2 regions of the Paenibacillus sp. 1-18 genome follow, and region 2 is predicted to be linked to the other one. Evidence: predicted binding sites of a transcription regulator. Region 2 holds the regulator's gene; the other holds the start of a gene.
What was found. The regulator Rex, encoded in region 2, represses fermentation and respiration genes when NADH is low (regulators of the CRP and FNR family bind a similar motif). The targets are predictions, from matches to a motif close to TTGTGAAATATTTCACAA.
Positions count from the first base shown of each region.

Region 1: a site for Rex is predicted at 3,400-3,417, ahead of L693_RS0115255 (cytochrome ubiquinol oxidase subunit I). Genes of this name have one in related genera too.

Region 1 is NZ_ASSB01000244.1:16,496-24,952, forward strand. Features, by position in the region: gene L693_RS28165 (hypothetical protein) at 1-179, shown strand, start outside; gene L693_RS30065 (hypothetical protein) at 277-453, opposite strand; gene def (peptide deformylase) at 977-1,558, shown strand; partial or broken gene L693_RS0115250 (response regulator transcription factor) at 1,850-3,083, shown strand; gene L693_RS0115255 (cytochrome ubiquinol oxidase subunit I) at 3,490-4,896, shown strand; gene cydB (cytochrome d ubiquinol oxidase subunit II) at 4,883-5,896, shown strand; gene cydD (thiol reductant ABC exporter subunit CydD) at 5,896-7,701, shown strand; gene cydC (thiol reductant ABC exporter subunit CydC) at 7,682-8,457, shown strand, end outside.
Region 2 is NZ_ASSB01000293.1:21,506-29,962, forward strand. Features, by position in the region: gene L693_RS0118315 ((S)-acetoin forming diacetyl reductase) at 1-359, opposite strand, end outside; gene L693_RS0118325 (cell wall elongation regulator TseB-like domain-containing protein) at 1,086-1,610, opposite strand; gene L693_RS0118330 (amidohydrolase) at 1,648-2,949, opposite strand; gene L693_RS0118335 (redox-sensing transcriptional repressor Rex) at 2,936-3,589, opposite strand; gene dinG (ATP-dependent DNA helicase DinG) at 3,635-6,502, opposite strand; gene L693_RS0118345 (tetratricopeptide repeat protein) at 6,660-7,307, opposite strand; gene panD (aspartate 1-decarboxylase) at 7,390-7,773, opposite strand; gene panC (pantoate--beta-alanine ligase) at 7,766-8,457, opposite strand, start outside.

The DNA of each region.
Region 1 (8,457 bases), on a different contig from region 2:
GATACTCAAGTGGAGACAATTTAGTTGTTGATCAACCTAAACAGACTGACTCAAGACCCGCTCGTGCAACCTTGACATTTACTTGGGTTAAAATAAATGGTTGGTTTAGCTCTACATGCAAATTATTTTTATATGTTCACGACGGTTCAGCAAGCTCACAATTCCAAACATATAATTAATAATTTGTTGTATTTTTTCTTATTATTCTATTTATAAGCGAGAAACAGAAAAGGCTTCCTCCAAGTTAAATAAACTCTGGGAAGCCTTTTACATAAATTAAATATCAATTTTCCTTAAAGTACATTCTAAGAGCCTCATTAATAATGCGAGTTCCCTCTTTTTTTCCTTTTTCCCTTCTGCGCCTTCCTCATCAAAGCTTTTTTTAAAATCATTTTCTAACCACACTGTATCCCGTTTATATAATTCTTCAAATTGCTTCTTTCTAGGCTTCACAGGTTTACTTTCAAAAGAAGTGTCTATATAAAAAAATTGTGCAACAAGAAAAAAATAGTATTTTATCATAAACAAGTGATATAAATTATTTAGTTAAGCTGGTGAACAATTAAGCTCATGAATATTTAATGGCTAGAATTTCAGAAAAAAAGATACGAACTATAGCTTAGAGAAGTAAGTTGACAATAAATTTTCAATACAAGTGTTAATATGATCGTGTAACGAATACAGCAGCGGAGAGGGCGGAATCGTTCTGAAGAAGCGTCAGCGTTTGCCTTTGCCCCCGGCGTTCTACCTTGAATATTTTAATCGGGAAATCCGGGGGCAACAGCAATCGGAAGAATGATCCGTCCGCGTAGCGACCGCTATTGCGCCAATCTCTCTCCTACCGCTTTATTTTGACAATTCATTTCATAGATAGATATAATTTATGGGACAAAACTTGCGGAAAACCGGGGAATTTCCCGGCTTTTGCAGTACATCATATGATCATATATTTATTTAAATGAATCGAGGCTGACAAATGAGCAATCAATCTATAGACATGCTTCTTACCAAGGATATCGTGCGTGAAGGGGAACCAATTTTGCGTACGAAGGTTGATCCGGTATGCCTGCCGCTGTCTGAAGAGGACCTTCAACAGATGCAATGGATGCTGGATTATCTGAAAAATAGCCAAAATGAAGAGCTGGCCACCCGCTATGAGCTGCGCCCGGGTGTAGGGCTGTCCGCTAACCAGGTAGGTCTGAATAAAAGAATGTGCGCTATCTATTATGAGGATGGAGATCAAACGATAGAGTATGCGCTGTTTAATCCGAAGCTGGTCAGCCACTCCACATCCATGATTTATTTGGAACAGGGTGAAGGATGCTTGTCAGTGGATCGTTACATAGCCGGATATGTTCCGCGTTATGAAAAAATTCGCGTTAAGGCCTATTTGCCGGACGGAACCCAGGAACTATTGACCTTCAAAGGTTATGCAGCGATTGTGGTACAGCATGAAATGGACCATTTGGACGGTATTATGTTCTATGACCGCATCAACCCGGAAGATCCGCATAAGCTTCCGCAGGGAGTGCATATTGAACCTTTTGCGCGTAAATAGTTCATGATCTGTAAAGTGTGGTGACTTCGTTCGCCACATTTTTAATTTGCAAGAAAATATGGATATAAATGTTGCGAAGCTTTAAACTGGAACCATATACGTCGTGATGGAATTTGAGGTATGCATGAAAATGTAAGCGCTTATCTTACTGGAGGGATGGCATGTATCGTGGAGTACGGCATCTGATGAACAATATGCGTATGCGGAATAAGCTGCTCTTCTCCTACGTGTTGATTGTCATGATTCCGGTGCTGGTGGTGGGCGGCTGTGTTACTTTTTATTTGCGTCAGCGAGGTTATACAGAGCATACGCGAGTTGAGCAGCGAGCCGTTTCATTTTCTCATATTAAGCGGATATGCAGACTTTGGTTATGCCCGGCAAGCCATGGGCTTCGGGGTAGATGGTTATTTATTGAAGCCTGTTGATGAGGAAGAAATGACAACAGAGCTGAAACGGGTACGCCGTAGCATTGAGGACGAAAAAGAAAACGGCAAGTGGGGAGGTGCTTCTCACCATGGGCGTGATTGGATCGAGGCACTGCTATTTTCAGTTCAAGAGAATTTAGCTAAACGCGATGCAATAGAACCCGGCAGTCCTCTGGATGAATGGACGCGACAAGCCAAACAGCACGGGCAGCATCAGGTGCTGCCTGCTTTGGATTGGGGCAGCTATCAAGTCATTCTGCTGGATCTGCGGATACCTGACTGGGATCGCCAAGCCCGGCAAGCGGCAGCCAAACAGCATCTGGCGGAGATGTACCGGGAGCAGGGCAGAGGTGTGGTATTTGAGACCGGAATCTATACGGGCCTGCTGCTTCCCGCTACGGTAAAAACGAAGGAAAACGCTGTTCAGATGCTGGCATCCTGGCGGCAAGAGCTGAAGCCGTGGGCAACAGAGATTTACGTGGCAGCCGGTGATCCGGTGGCGGAATTAACCGATATTCCCCGCTCTTTTGAACAGGCAATGAGGTTATTGGAGCGTACTTTTCTGTTTGGGATGGAGAGAGTGATGCTCCCCAGTGATCTGCACCCATTGGAAGCAATGAATACCGGAATGGACGAAGCGTCCAATAAAACAGCAGACTCCGTGCGTTACGCAGAGAAGCTTTACTATGCGCTGGATATGGCAAGCCGGGAAGCAGCGTTGCGTGTATTAAAGGAAATGGCTATTCAATTTCCACAGGCTTATGGTACAGAAGCTGCAATCAAGGCGGCATTTGCCCAGACATTTACATTGGCACTGAACAAGTATGCGGCTGGACAGGATCAGAGCCGAGCGGTGTTGGAGGAGCATTCCAGCTTGATTACCGATGTTTATGCCTATTCTACATTGGGCGAGCTGGTCGATCACTCGGTGGAGCATATATTGAAATGGATAGGTCAGACGGACTCGGGCGGCAAGGAGATCATTATGAGGCAAATGCTGGACTTCATATTACTTCCATAGCAAATTCAAAAAGTATGCAGGCATGTCGCCTTCCTCCTACCGTAATCGGGTTCAGAAGAACGGAGGAACGGATGGCTAATAGATTCTCTAGGCTGCACTCTACAAAGTCTCTCGTGCAGATGTCGAAGAAGGTTCTCTGACATCTACACGAGAGATTTTTTTGCGCAGAGAAATATGCAGATCAATCGAAAAAGTCACACTTATTAGTGGTTTTGGGCTGATTTCAAAAATTCGCCATCGTTACGACACAACTTTGACACGATGTTCACACTTTCGATTCTATTTCATTCAAATCTATTCTATATAATGTTGTTATTCTGAAGTCGGGTCATGAAATCAATGGCGAAAGTGACTGGGCAAGCCATTCTTAAAAAATGATCAGTTCATATGCAAAAATGTGAATATTATCACAAAGATGGATTGTTGGCTTCGGAGACTCATTTATCAATCGTTCTTAGGAGAAGCACAGGGGGAGGAATAACATCATGGACGTATTAGAATTGGCACGAATGCAGTTTGCGACAACGACGATTCTGCACTTTGTTTACGTGCCGATCTCCATTGGATTGTCATTGTTGGTGGCGATCATGGAGACCATGTATGTAATCAAAAAAAATGATTTGTACAAAAAAATGGCTCAATTTTGGGGGACGTTTCTGCTAATCAACTTTGCAGTCGGCGTGGTCACCGGGATTTTACAGGAATTTCAGTTCGGGATGAACTGGTCGGACTTTTCCCGTTTTGTTGGCGATGTATTTGGTACGCCGCTGGCGATTGAAGCGCTGCTTGCCTTTTTTCTGGAATCCACCTTTATCGGCTTATGGGTATTCGGTTGGGAAAGGCTGTCCAAGGGTGTCCATTTAACTTGTATGTGGCTGGTTTCCATCGGTACGATGCTCTCGGCTTTGTGGATTCTGGCTGCCAATTCATTCATGCAGCGTCCCGTAGGATATGTGATCGAAAATGGACGTGCAGAAATGCAGGATTTCGCTGCTTTGTTAACGAACGAGCAGCTTTTGTGGGAGTATCCTCACACCATATTTGCTGCCATTGCAACCGGGGCTTTCCTCGTAGCGGGTATTAGTGCATGGAAGCTGATGCATAAAAAGAATATGGACTTTTTTAAGCCTTCTTTTAAGTTGAGTATTGTTGTTGCACTAATCAGTGCTATTGCTATTCCTTTGTTTGGTCATGGACAGGCTCAATATTTGATCAAAACACAACCCATGAAGATGGCTGCCAGTGAAGCTCTGTGGGGAAAAAGTGGCGACCCGGCGCCTTGGACGGTTATTGCAGGTATTGATCCGGAAAAGCAGGAAAATACCTTTGAAATTAAAGTCCCTTTTGCACTGAGCTTTCTGTCGTATAGCAAATTTTCCGGCTCTGTGCCTGGTATGAAGGAGCTTCAGGCGCAGTATGAAAAAACCTACGGTCCGGGTGATTATATTCCGCCAGTACGCACTACCTTCTGGAGCTTCCGCATTATGATTGCGGCCGGATGTGCCATGATCGCACTCGCTTTATACGGTGCTTACCTGAGCTTTCGCAAAAAATTGGAGGGCTCGCATCGGTGGTTCTTCCGTCTTATGCTGTGGGGGATATCGCTCCCATTCATTGGGAATACCGCGGGTTGGATTATGACTGAAATGGGGCGCCAGCCATGGACTGTGTTTGGTTTGCTTCAAACGAAGGATTCTGTTTCACCTACCGTTGTGGCAGGAGAAGTGCTGTTCTCACTGATTGCGTTTACGACGCTGTATGTCGTTTTGACAGGTGTATTGGCATTCCTGTTCGTTCGTACAGCTCGCAAAGGTCCGGATATCGAGCCGCATCAGCATACGGTAATTCATGATCCATTTGCTCAAGGAGGTGACACCAATGTCGCTAAATGATTTATGGTTTTTGTTGATTGCTGTGCTATTTACAGGCTTTTTCTTTCTGGAGGGCTTCGATTTTGGCGTAGGGATGGCTACAGGTTTAGTCCCCCGTAACGACCAGCAAAAACGCTTGATGATCAATACGATTGGTCCGTTCTGGGATGCCAATGAGGTATGGCTGGTCACAGCGGCCGGTGCGATGTTTGCCGCTTTCCCACACTTTTATGCGACCATGTTTAGCGGATATTACCTGGTATTTGTGTTCATTCTGCTAGGTTTGATCTTACGCGGGGTTTCCTTTGAATTCCGTGGCAAGGCAGAAGGCAAGTGGTGGACAGGAACGTGGGATGCTTGCATTCTGATAGGCAGCTTCCTGCCGCCTATGCTGTTCGGTGTGGCTTTTGCAGCTTTGGTGAGAGGTGTACCTATCCAGCAAAACATGGATTTAAAAGCCGGATTTTCCGATGTGTTCAATGGATATACGGTATGGATCGGACTGACAGTGGTCGGGATGTGCCTGATGCATGGACTGACGTTTGTTTCTCTGCGGACGGTCGGAGAGGTGAGGGATCGTGCTCGTGTGATCGCGTCCAAATTCCTGCCGATATTAGGTGTTTTACTCGCCGGAATGGTGGTATGGACTTATTTTGCAACCGATGTATTCGCACGTCGTGGTCCCTTTATGTATGCGGCGGTCGCAGTCGGAATGGTCGCTTATGTGCTGGCCTGGTATTTCCTGAAGCAGCGCCGCGAAGGCTGGGCCTTCGGGATGACGGGTGCCTTGATTTTGCTGACCTTCGTTTCATTATTCGTCGGCTTGTTCCCGAGATTTATGGTGAGTTCAATCAACAGTGCATTTGATCTGACGATTTATAATGCAAGCTCCAGTCATTACACACTGAAAGCCATGACGATTGTTGCAGCAACGCTTTTACCCTTTGTATTGGCTTATCAGGCATGGAGCTACTTTGTTTTCCATAAGCGTCTTAGTGAAAAGGATCATTTGGAATATTAATGGATAAAGCATGGTTTGAATTAAAGGGCATTCGGCCGGTAATGCTGCTGCTGGCCGCCTTTTCCCTTCTCCAGGGGGCCGCTGTGATTGCACAAGCGACTTTTTTGGCGAAGGCAGTGACGATTTTATTTAATAAAAATCCGCTGGTGATGGCCTGGCCGTCACTGGCTTTGTTTTTGGCGGCTTTTGCAGCAAGGCATACGGTGATCTGGCTGCAACGTCGAACAGCAGGCCGTTTCGTCGAAGCAGCAGGCGCTTCCTTGCGGGAGCGTCTGCTTGCACGTTTGTTCGAGCGTGGGCCGGGCTTTGCGGCGAAGGAAGGCAGCGGCAAGCTGGTAACGCTGGCGCTGGACGGTGTGGATCGTTTTCGCACGTATTTGGAGCTGTCCATCCCTCGTATGATTGACATGATGGCTGTAACTTTACTTGTGCTTGTATATGTTTTCACATTGGATGTCATTTCAGGTATCATTTTGACGACTACGATGCCGATCCTGGTGGGCTTTTTTATTTTGCTCGGCTTGGCGGCGCGGAAGCAGGCAGACAAGCAGTGGCGTTCCTATCGTCTGCTATCGCACCATTTCACGGATTCGCTGCGTGGGCTACAGACCTTACGATTTCTGGGCCGCAGTCGAGAGCATGGGGAGACCGTCGGGAAGGTCAGTGACCAGTACCGGGCGGCAACGATGCGTACGCTGCGAGTAGCGTTTCTTTCCTCGTTTGCTCTCGACTTTTTTAGCATGCTGTCGGTTGCTTTTGTAGCGGTAGGCTTGGGGCTGCGCCTGATTAGTGGATCGGTCGGCCTGGAGGCAGCGCTTATGATACTTATTTTGGCCCCGGATTATTTTATGCCGATTCGTCAGCTCGGATCAGACTATCATGCCTCACTGGATGGCAAGGAGGCTTGGGGGGCGATGCGCTCTATTCTGACCAAAGATGAGCGAGATATCCATACCGCAGAGATATTCACGAGTGGAGGCAACGAGGTTCATGCTAAGGCCGAAGGTAATGGCGGCAGAGATAATGGTCCAGCCATCACAGGGCAGGAAACCCTGAGGCTGTCGGATGTGTGCCTCCTCAATGAGGACGGCTCCGCGAGGCTTGACCATGTATCTGCAAACATCGAGCCGCACATGAACATGATCGGCATTGTCGGAGCCAGCGGTGCAGGTAAAACAACGCTGCTCAGCTTACTGGGCGGCTTTGTCGACCCGACTTCGGGCGAGCTGAGTCTGAATGGCTGTCCTTTAGCGGGTGATGCCAAAGCCGAATGGCAGCGGCATATTGCCTATATTCCACAGCATCCATATCTGTTCAGCGCTTCTCTGGCAGATAATATCCGCTTCTATGAGCCGGAGGCATCCAATGATCAGGTGGAATGGGCGATTGACGCGGTAGGACTTCGCGAGCTGGTGGATGGACTTCCAGGTGGGCTGGAAGAGCCTATCGGTGAAGCAGGACGGACGTTGAGCGGAGGTCAAGCGCAACGAATTGCATTGGCGCGTGCTTTGCTGAGCAATCGTCCGGTCATTTTATTGGATGAGCCAACAGCACATCTGGATATTGAGACGGAATGGGAGCTGAAGCAGACGATTTTGTCCGTTTTGCAGCACAAAAAAATGCTTCTCGCAACCCATCGACTTCATTGGATGCCGGATATGGACTGTGTTTGGGTGATGAATCAAGGTCGTTTGGAAGAAGCGGGCTCGCATGAGCAATTGGTTGCCCAGAAGGGAATGTATTTCCGGTTACTTACAGGAACAGCGCAAGGAGGGGACGAACGATATGAGAGCGACGGACAATAGCGGTCAAGGCTGGTTTGTGTCTTATTTGAGACAATATTTCTGGGCTTTTCTGGCGGCGGCGATTTTGGGCGCATTGGCGATTGGATGTGCAGGCGCGTTGCTCTTTACGTCCGGTCACCTGATTACCCGATCGGCGTTAAAACCGGAAAATATATTGATGGTGTACGTGCCGATAGTGCTTGTACGAACCTTCGGCTTTAGTAAAGCGGTCATTCAATACCTGGAGCGCTTGGTAGGACATGAGGCAGCGCTACGCCTGGTGTCCCGTATGCGGGTAAGACTGTATCGGGCAGTGGAGCCGCAAGCACTGATGATCCGCAGCAAATTCCGTACAGGGGACCTGCTGGGATTGCTTGCTGAGGATATTGAGCAGCTTCAAAATATCTATTTGAAGCTGGTCCTGCCTGCCTTATCGGCATTGCTCATTTATGCAATAGGCATTTCAGCACTGGGGTGGATGGACGGAACATTTGCTCTGCTCATGGCGCTGTATTGTGCATTTCTGCTTTTTATCGCCCCGGCCATCTCACTGTGGGCCTCGCTCGCCAAACGGCGAACGTTCAAGCAGGAACGGAGCAAAGCTTATCAGGAGCTGACCGATGCTATCTTCGGCATGAGTGATCTGGTGTTGAGCGGACGGACTGGGCATTTCCTGGACTCCTTTACACAGCGTCAAAACAAGGCTGCTATGGTGGAAAATTCGCTTCGGCGGGGCGAGTGGCGCTCCCATTGGATAGCACAATGCGTGGTAGGCGG
Region 2 (8,457 bases):
CACAATACACTGGTCACATTAATGTGAAACAGCTTGTCAAAATCAGCCAGCGTAACATCATCCAATAGCTTGGAAGGAGCAATCCCAGCATTATTCACGATAACATCAAAGCCACCGAGTTTCTCAGCTGTCTCCTGTACGGCGGCGAAAACCTGATCCCGGACGGAGACATCAACTTTAAGCGCAAGCGAGTGCCCTCCTGCCTTTGCGATCTCTCGAGCAACACTTTGAGCTGTACTTTCATTTAAATCCACGACTGCAACGGCAAAGCCATCTTGACTCAGCCGTAAAGCGATAGCCCGACCAATCCCTTGACCTCCACCTGTTACCAATGCAACTTTCCCATCCATTTTTCCCATGTTCATGAATCTCCTTTTGCGTATAAGTAGTCATGATAACATAGCCACGAAATTATGGCTTACGTTAGTCAATATCTATAATTGAACCATTTTTAGGAAAAAAACATTATGAGATATGTAATAGACTTCACTTTATACCTGTTTAAGGTAAATGAACAACATGTAATCCAAACTTTTAAAATTACATATGAAGGTACTGCACAGGCGGATACGGTTTTATACTCAAATAGTTATGCTATGATAAATCCTAATCAAACATAAAATCAAAAAGACGTAAATACGAATTCATCGTATTTACGTCTTTTTTTTAACTTTCAATCATTCCAAGATATATAAACGGAGTTTAAAAGTTACCTTTTGCGCCACTCCGCAGGGGATGATGCTTTCCATCGGCCGCCTCCAGATTTCTCGAATAAGCCTATGTCAGAGGAGAAATCCGGGAACAAGATTGACAGATGTAAAACCCAAAACGGAGATAAGCGCGGCGTCCGTTCCCTCCTACCTCAACTCCCTGGTGTTTGGAGTGACTCCATGGCGGTCAGCCATCTGAGTGGGCCATTTGAATCTGAAGAAGCGGAGCGTTCGCCTTTGCCGCCGGATTTTCCCCATAAGAATCTAATCGAAAAAAATCCGGCGGCAACAGCGATCGTAAGATCAAATGGACTACGCAGCGCTCCCAGGCACTCCTACCCCTTCAAACCATCATCAGCCACTCCCCACATCACTCTAGTAGTTAGGCAATGTATACTTTACCCCCGTCGATCCCCCATCTGAGAAACGGTAAAAGGTATAGTTATGATGACTTCCATCATTGTAAAACAGCTGCCAAACATATTCGCCATTGAACACACTCGGCTGGAGACTCACAATCTCTGCATCTGGAAGCTGCTGCTGAATGATTGCCTTCATTTTTTCCTCGTCGACTCCGTTTTTCAATAGCTCGGTATGGATACCGCTATTATCTGCGGCAGGTACATTAGGCTGTCCCTCCACTTTTTGAAAGGGAACCCACACCATTATATTTTCATTTTGGGCATTTTTCCCTTGAACTACCCAATATACCTGACTCCATACTGACTTCCATGTACGAGTCGTGCTGACCAGACCACCCGATTGCTTGGCCTTTATGATAGCGGCATTTCTCTCAGCCACCTGGTCTTGCGTAACATAAGAATAATACCAGAACATGCTGACCAGGATCAGTATCACGGCCAAAACGGCGACCGCTATCCATTTTTTCTTATTTTTCAAACCTGTGCTTCCTCTCTAAGGGGATGTGACACCTGAATTAGCGCGACAGCAGCCCTTCAAAGGCGGCTTGTGCCTCATGTTTGATACGTTCCTCGTCCATAGTCAGGCACTCACCGTTTTTCACGACCTGACGACCATCAACCCACACATGAGCCACATCTTTGGCGCTTGCGGAGTATACGGCATGGGAAATGAGGTCTGTACGCGGCAAGAAGTGCGCCTGATTCAGATCTAATGCGATAAAGTCAGCCTTGTTGCCTGCTGCCAGTACTCCTACCTCTTTTAAACCAATCGACTTCGCGCCGTATTCTGTTGCCAGACGCAGCGCTTCACTCGCAGGAACTGCCGTAGGATCACCGGATACTCCCTTGTGAATGAGCGCAGCCAGACGCATTTCCTCAAACATATCCAGATTATTATTGCTGGCAGGACCATCTGTTCCGAGGGAAACAGTAACCCCTGCACGCAGCAGTTCAGGCACTCTTGCTACACCACTTGCCAGCTTAAGGTTGCTGCCCGGATTATGCGAAATCGCTACACCACGTTCAGCCAGCAAAGCTATTTCTTCATCGTTCAAATGAACGGCATGAGCAACAAGTGAAGGACGGGAGAAAAAGCCGAGCTTATCCAAATGTGCAACTGGACGCAAGCCATAATCACGTACGTTTTGCTCAACTTCTGCAAGAGTCTCGGACATGTGTGTGTGCAGCGGTAAATCCAAATCATGCGCAGCCTGTACAAATTTTTCGATAAACGCAGGCGGGCATGTGTAAGGCGCATGCGGAGACATCATCGTTGTAATACGACCATCTGCCTTACCATGCCAGTTACGTGCAAAAGTCACAGCCTCAGCCAGCTTGATTCGCTGCTCCTCCTCAGAGCATAATCCAATCGCCCCACGCATCAGACTCGCACGAATGCCTGATTCTTCAGCTATACGAGCCACCTCATCCATATGATCATACATGTCCAGGAAGGTCGTCGTACCGCCTTTCAGCATTTCCAGCACAGACAAGGAAGTACCCCAGTACACATCTGAAGATGTGAACTTAGCTTCCATCGGCCACATTTTCTCCTGAAGCCATACTTGAAGTGCCAAATCATCACCATACCCACGCAGCAATGACATCGCCGCATGACCATGAGTGTTAATCAGACCTGGCAAAAAGAGCAAGCCTTTACCGTCAAAAGCGTCTGTCTCTTCCTCTCCCGCAGGCAAAGTCTCGCCAATGTAAGTAATCCGGCTATCCTCCACAATCATATAGCCATGGATTACTCCGACTTCCGGTCCGTTTACGGCAAAGGAGCCGTTTTTAATTATCCATTTATTCACCGTCATATTGCAATTCTTCCTTTCCATCCTCTAAATAATAAGCGAGGCTAAGCAAATCGGTTGTAAAATCTGTGGTATGTACCCGGATGTTGTCCGGGGTTTTCAGAATGATCGGTGCAAAGTTCAAGATCGCTTCAATACCACTCTCAATAAGTTTGTCAGCCACGTGTTGCGCTTCGAAATCCGGTACGGTAATAATCCCGATCCGAATATTTTTTTCTTTTATGGTCGCTTCCAATTGATCCATTGGCTGAACGATCAACGTATTGATCATCGTCCCCGTCTTCTCTGGAACCGCATCAAATACCGCTACAATTTTCATATTATCTTTTAAGTAAGCATTATAATTCGAAAGCGCTTGACCCAGATTACCAGCTCCGACCAATACGACGTTGATTTGCTGATCAATTTTCAGAATATGACGTATTTTTTCAATAAGATAAGTAACATCATAACCGATACCCTTTCGGCCAAAATCTCCAAAATATGCAAGATCCTTGCGAATTTGAGCCGGATTCAAGTTCAGTCTTTGTCCCAGCTCCTGGGAAGAGACCGTGGCCACCTCCCTTTTGTGCAGTGCATTCAGATAACGTAAATATACGGGTAACCTCCGCACAACTGCCTCTGAAATTTTATCTGATTTCATACTTGCTCCCCCTAATTGTAACGGACATGTTTAAGTATCCGTCCATTATGCCTCAGTCTCCGGGGCGGATTGGAGCCATTCAGAGATGCGGGGCACCATTTGCTCCGTCGGCATATGCTCCATTTTTGGTCCCGGTAACGAGTACAAAAAGTGCTTTCCGTAATAGGATTCGATTACACGTGTATCGTATACGATGACGACCCCGTGGTCGCTCGCTGTACGTACCAAACGCCCAAATCCCTGTTTAAAGCGAATGACCGCCTGTGGAACAGACAGCTTCATAAATGGATTTTTCTTTTGCTGCTGAAGCAGCTCGCTTTTCGCCTCCAGCAACGGGTGATTTGGCGGTTGAAACGGCAGCCGGACAATTGCCAAGCAAGTCAGCGCCTTGCCTGGAATATCGACACCTTCCCAGAAGCTGCTGGTTCCCAGCAATACAGAAGCTTTGGCCTCCTGAAAACGCCGGGTCAGCTTGCTGCGGCTCCCACTGTCTACACCCTGTCCCAGCACAGTGATATCACTGGAAGATAATGCCTCTTTGAGTGGCTCGTACACCTGCCGGAGCATCCGGTACGAGGTAAATAAAACGAGCATTCTCCCCCCGGTCGCCTGAGCAGTCGAGCCTAGCGAGCTAACGAGCATATTTACAAAATGTGCATCTCCAACACTTCCCTTTACACTCGGGAAATCCCGGGGAATGACCAGCAACACCTGATCCCTGTAGTTAAAGGGCGACGGGAGCTGCGAAGTCATAAGCCGCCCCTCTTCTGCAGCTTCCTGCAAACCGAGCTGATCGGTCATGTACTGAAACGACTTATCTACCGATAAGGTAGCTGAGGTCAGAATAATGCTTCTTTTTTTGTCAAAAAACATTTCTTTCAGCTGGCGGCTCACATCTACAGGCACTGCATAAAATTGCAGTGATTTACTGCGAAATTGCCCGCTTGCCTCAAGCCAGTAGACGGTCGTTTCATCATCAAGACGCATAAAGAAGCGCAAATTTTCCTTCACACCCGCCAAATCCTTGAGCAGTCCCGTGATATCGGTAATGAGGCTGTCAGCCGCATAATCGTCATGTTCTTCCTTTACGTCCAGCATCAGCTTATCGCCCTTGCGCAAAATTTCGCTTAGCGTAACATTTAGCTGATTTTCCAGCGCAGCCGCTTGATCCCACTTGGCAGGCTTGGCCGACGGCTTGAGACGGGAAGAAAACTGCCCCGTTTCACCCGGTGTCGCATCACTTCGCTCCGGCAGCATACCAAATAGCTTGTCGCTTAACAAATCCCATGTCTCTTTGACCTCCAGCACAAGTGGATATACCTGGTCGATGATCGAAGCCCAATCTGCTGACTTCTCATGACCGGACTTTACCAACTGCTGACGCAATGAAGGCAGCTGTCCATTCTTGCTGTCTTTGAACAGCCGGGTCAGCGTATGAACGAGTGTGAAATATTTCATATGCATGCCCAGATGCTTACCAGCAACTTCCTCCAGATGGTGTGCTTCATCAATGACCAGATGCTCATAGCTTGGCAATAGCTGATGACTAGCCTTGACATCCGTAAACAGCTTGGAGTGATTCGTTATAACCACATCCGCTGTTCCGGCCTCATGACGTGCACGATGATAAAAGCATTTACGGAACCACGGGCATGAACGGCCAAGACAGGACTCGGAATCACTTGCCACTGTTTCCCAAAAATCTCCGCCACGGTTGCTCAGATTCAATTCTTCATCATCACCAGTTTCCGTGAGTGTCAGCCAGACGATCATCTGGGCAGCTGTAATTAAGTCTTCCTTGGGTGTTGCGAAGTCTCTTCTGTTTATTTTATGTTCAAACTTGCGCAGACACAAATAATGCCCCCGCCCCTTAAAAATGGCAGCCCGGAACGGGAACGGAATCACCTTCGTCAGCATCGGAATATCGCGCTCACGCAATTGCTCCTGCAGGTTGATTGTATGCGTACTTACTGTGACTCGCTGACCATATTTTACACTGTGATACAGTGATGGAAGCAAATAACCCAGAGACTTGCCTGTCCCTGTACCCGCCTCGATCAGCAAATGCTTGTCTTCACTCAGCGCCTGATTTACATCCTCTATCATCTGTACCTGCGCTTCGCGCTCCTCGTATTGGCTCAAGGATGAACGTAAATGATCTCGCACATCATCCATGTATTTATCAAAGGAAACACCCGACAGCGGATTTGGATCATCTTCTCTGCGTGGAGTAGCTAGCTCTGTCCAATCTTCCACCTTTAGTGCAAGCTGGCGATAAAACTGATGCCCCTCCAAATCCTGAATGGGATCAAGCTCTTTCTCTTCACGTACCCCGTCAAGAAACCATCCAAGATCACTTTCTTCCTCTGCGAACAAATCACTGAGCCGCTGTATCGTGATTAAAGGCAAGGCTTGAAGCTCTCCCACACACTTTAAAAACACCTCGGCCGTAGCCAACGCGTCGCTGTCTGCTTGATGGGGACGGTCATGAGCCAGCCCGAACTCAGAAGATACAAATCCCAGCTGATAGGAGGAAAGCGATGGAAACATGATTTTCAGAAAATCCATTGTGTCCAAAATTCTACCGCTAAACGGCAGATATCCACACCGATCTAAAGCGTTTTGCAAAAAATTAAAATCAAATGCCACATTATGACCGACCAGCACAACATCATCCAGCATAGGTACAAGCTCCATCATCATCTCTTCAAGTGCTGGAGCATCCTTGACGTCATCGTCTGTAATTCCGGTCAACCCGGTAATAAAAGGCGGAATAGGTCTGCCAGGGTTCACATAAGAACCGTAAAGACGGGAAATGCTGTTATCATGATCTATAATTGCAAGTCCGACTTGAATGATGTCATCCGCGGACTGGGTGCCTGTCGTTTCAAAATCCAATACCGCAAATTTCATTCGGGCTAAATCCTTTCTTTTGACACATACAAAAATAATAACTCCGTATAACAGCATAGCAGAATATCGCCTTTTTGGAAATTAAGACAGCCAAAAAAGACGATGCATACGCCGCCTGAGGAGGTGGGCATGCATCGTCTTACCCGGTGTCTGACAACTACATCCAGGGCATCATCGAGCTGTCGTAGCGAAGCATTTTGGTACCGGACAAACAGGCTTCCATATTGTGCAGCGGCTCGGGCATTGCAGGATCGAGCTGGTGCGCGCGAGCAAAACATTTTTGCGCTGCCTCTACATCAGCCTGTTTGGCCATCAGACAGCCCAGCGCATTATAGATGGCCGCCTTGAGTCCTGGCTGCTCTGTCAGGTGCAGCACCTTTTGAAAATGGCGTACAGCCTCCGCTGTATCCTCCAGTTGAAAATGCGCCATCCCTAAATACATACGACTTTGCCAGCTGTTCGGAAAATGCTGTAATACCTGTTCAAACTGCTGAATGGCCTCAGGGTACATAAGCAGTTGGTAATACCCTTGTCCCCGATTATAAGCCAGCAGCTCTTTTTCAGGCAGTTCCTTTTCAGAAAGCTCTGCGTCAGAAATGTCGGACTCTGCGGAAAAGCCGGCCGCTCGCAGGCAAACCATTTTTTCCTCAAAGGCCAGCCATTCATCCATAATTCTGTCACTCATTTTCCGCAGCAAACTCCAATGCTGCAGCAGCTCCTGCTTGCGAGAACCTTGGGCTGATGGGTAATGCTTCACGATATCATCTAACATGCTGTTCATTTCTGCGAATACATGCTGGAACATGTGCATCCCGCCCTTACGAAAGATGGAGTAATACACTCACATTCTTCGCCTAAAGGACGTGTTTCATCCGCACTCCCATTCATTACATGATCGTAGCGTGTACTTCCTTATTCGCCGTCTGGGCTGGTTTATTATGTTCATCAACGAATACCACAGTCGGTTTGTATGTTTTTGCCTCTTCATTTGACATAGAAGCGTAGGAAATAATAATGACCGTATCACCAGGCTGCACCAGACGCGCTGCTGCACCATTGAGGCAAATCACGCCGCTGCCACGCGGTCCAGGGATAACATAGGTTTCCAACCGGGCCCCGTTGTTATTGTTCACAATTTGAACCTTTTCATTTTCCAGCAGATCGGATGTCTCCATCAAATCCTCATCAATCGTAATACTCCCCACATAGTTAAGATTGGCTTCAGTCACCGTCGCACGGTGAATTTTCGATTTCATCATCGTTCTAAACATGGGAAAGCACCTCCGCTTTCTGTAATCTAATATTGTCAATCAGTCGGGTGTTCCCAAATTTCACAGCCAGCGCTACAATGATGTCCTCTTGAACATCACTTAGCCGCTGCTCGGCAAGAATTGGCTCTAAGCCGGGAAAAGTTAATATTTCAATATAATCAATGTCTGCCAATGGTGAGGAGGTAATGGTGGACTCTACCATTTGATGTATCTGACCGATTGTAAACGAGTTTTGTACAGCATCTTCGCTCACTTCACGCACCTTGCGCAGTGATTGGGACAGTACCAACGCCTGCTCCCGCTGCTCTGCACTCAAATACACATTACGCGAGCTCAGGGCCAAACCGTCAGCCTCTCGGACGATCGGGCAAGGTACAATGGTCACATTCATATTGAGATCGGTCACCATCTGCTGAAGCACAGCAACCTGCTGCGCGTCCTTCATACCAAAGAAGGCCAGATCAGGATTGACCATGTTAAACAGCTTGGCTACCACCGTCGTCACACCATCAAAATGTCCCGGACGTGAAGCGCCACATAAGCGTTCCGTCAAAGCGGATACGTGAATTTTGGTTCGGGTTGGCTGCGGGTACATTTCCGCTACTGTTGGCAAAAATACAATATCCACACCCTCGCGCCGCGCTACCTCCAGATCACGTGCTTCATCACGAGGGTAGCTGTCCA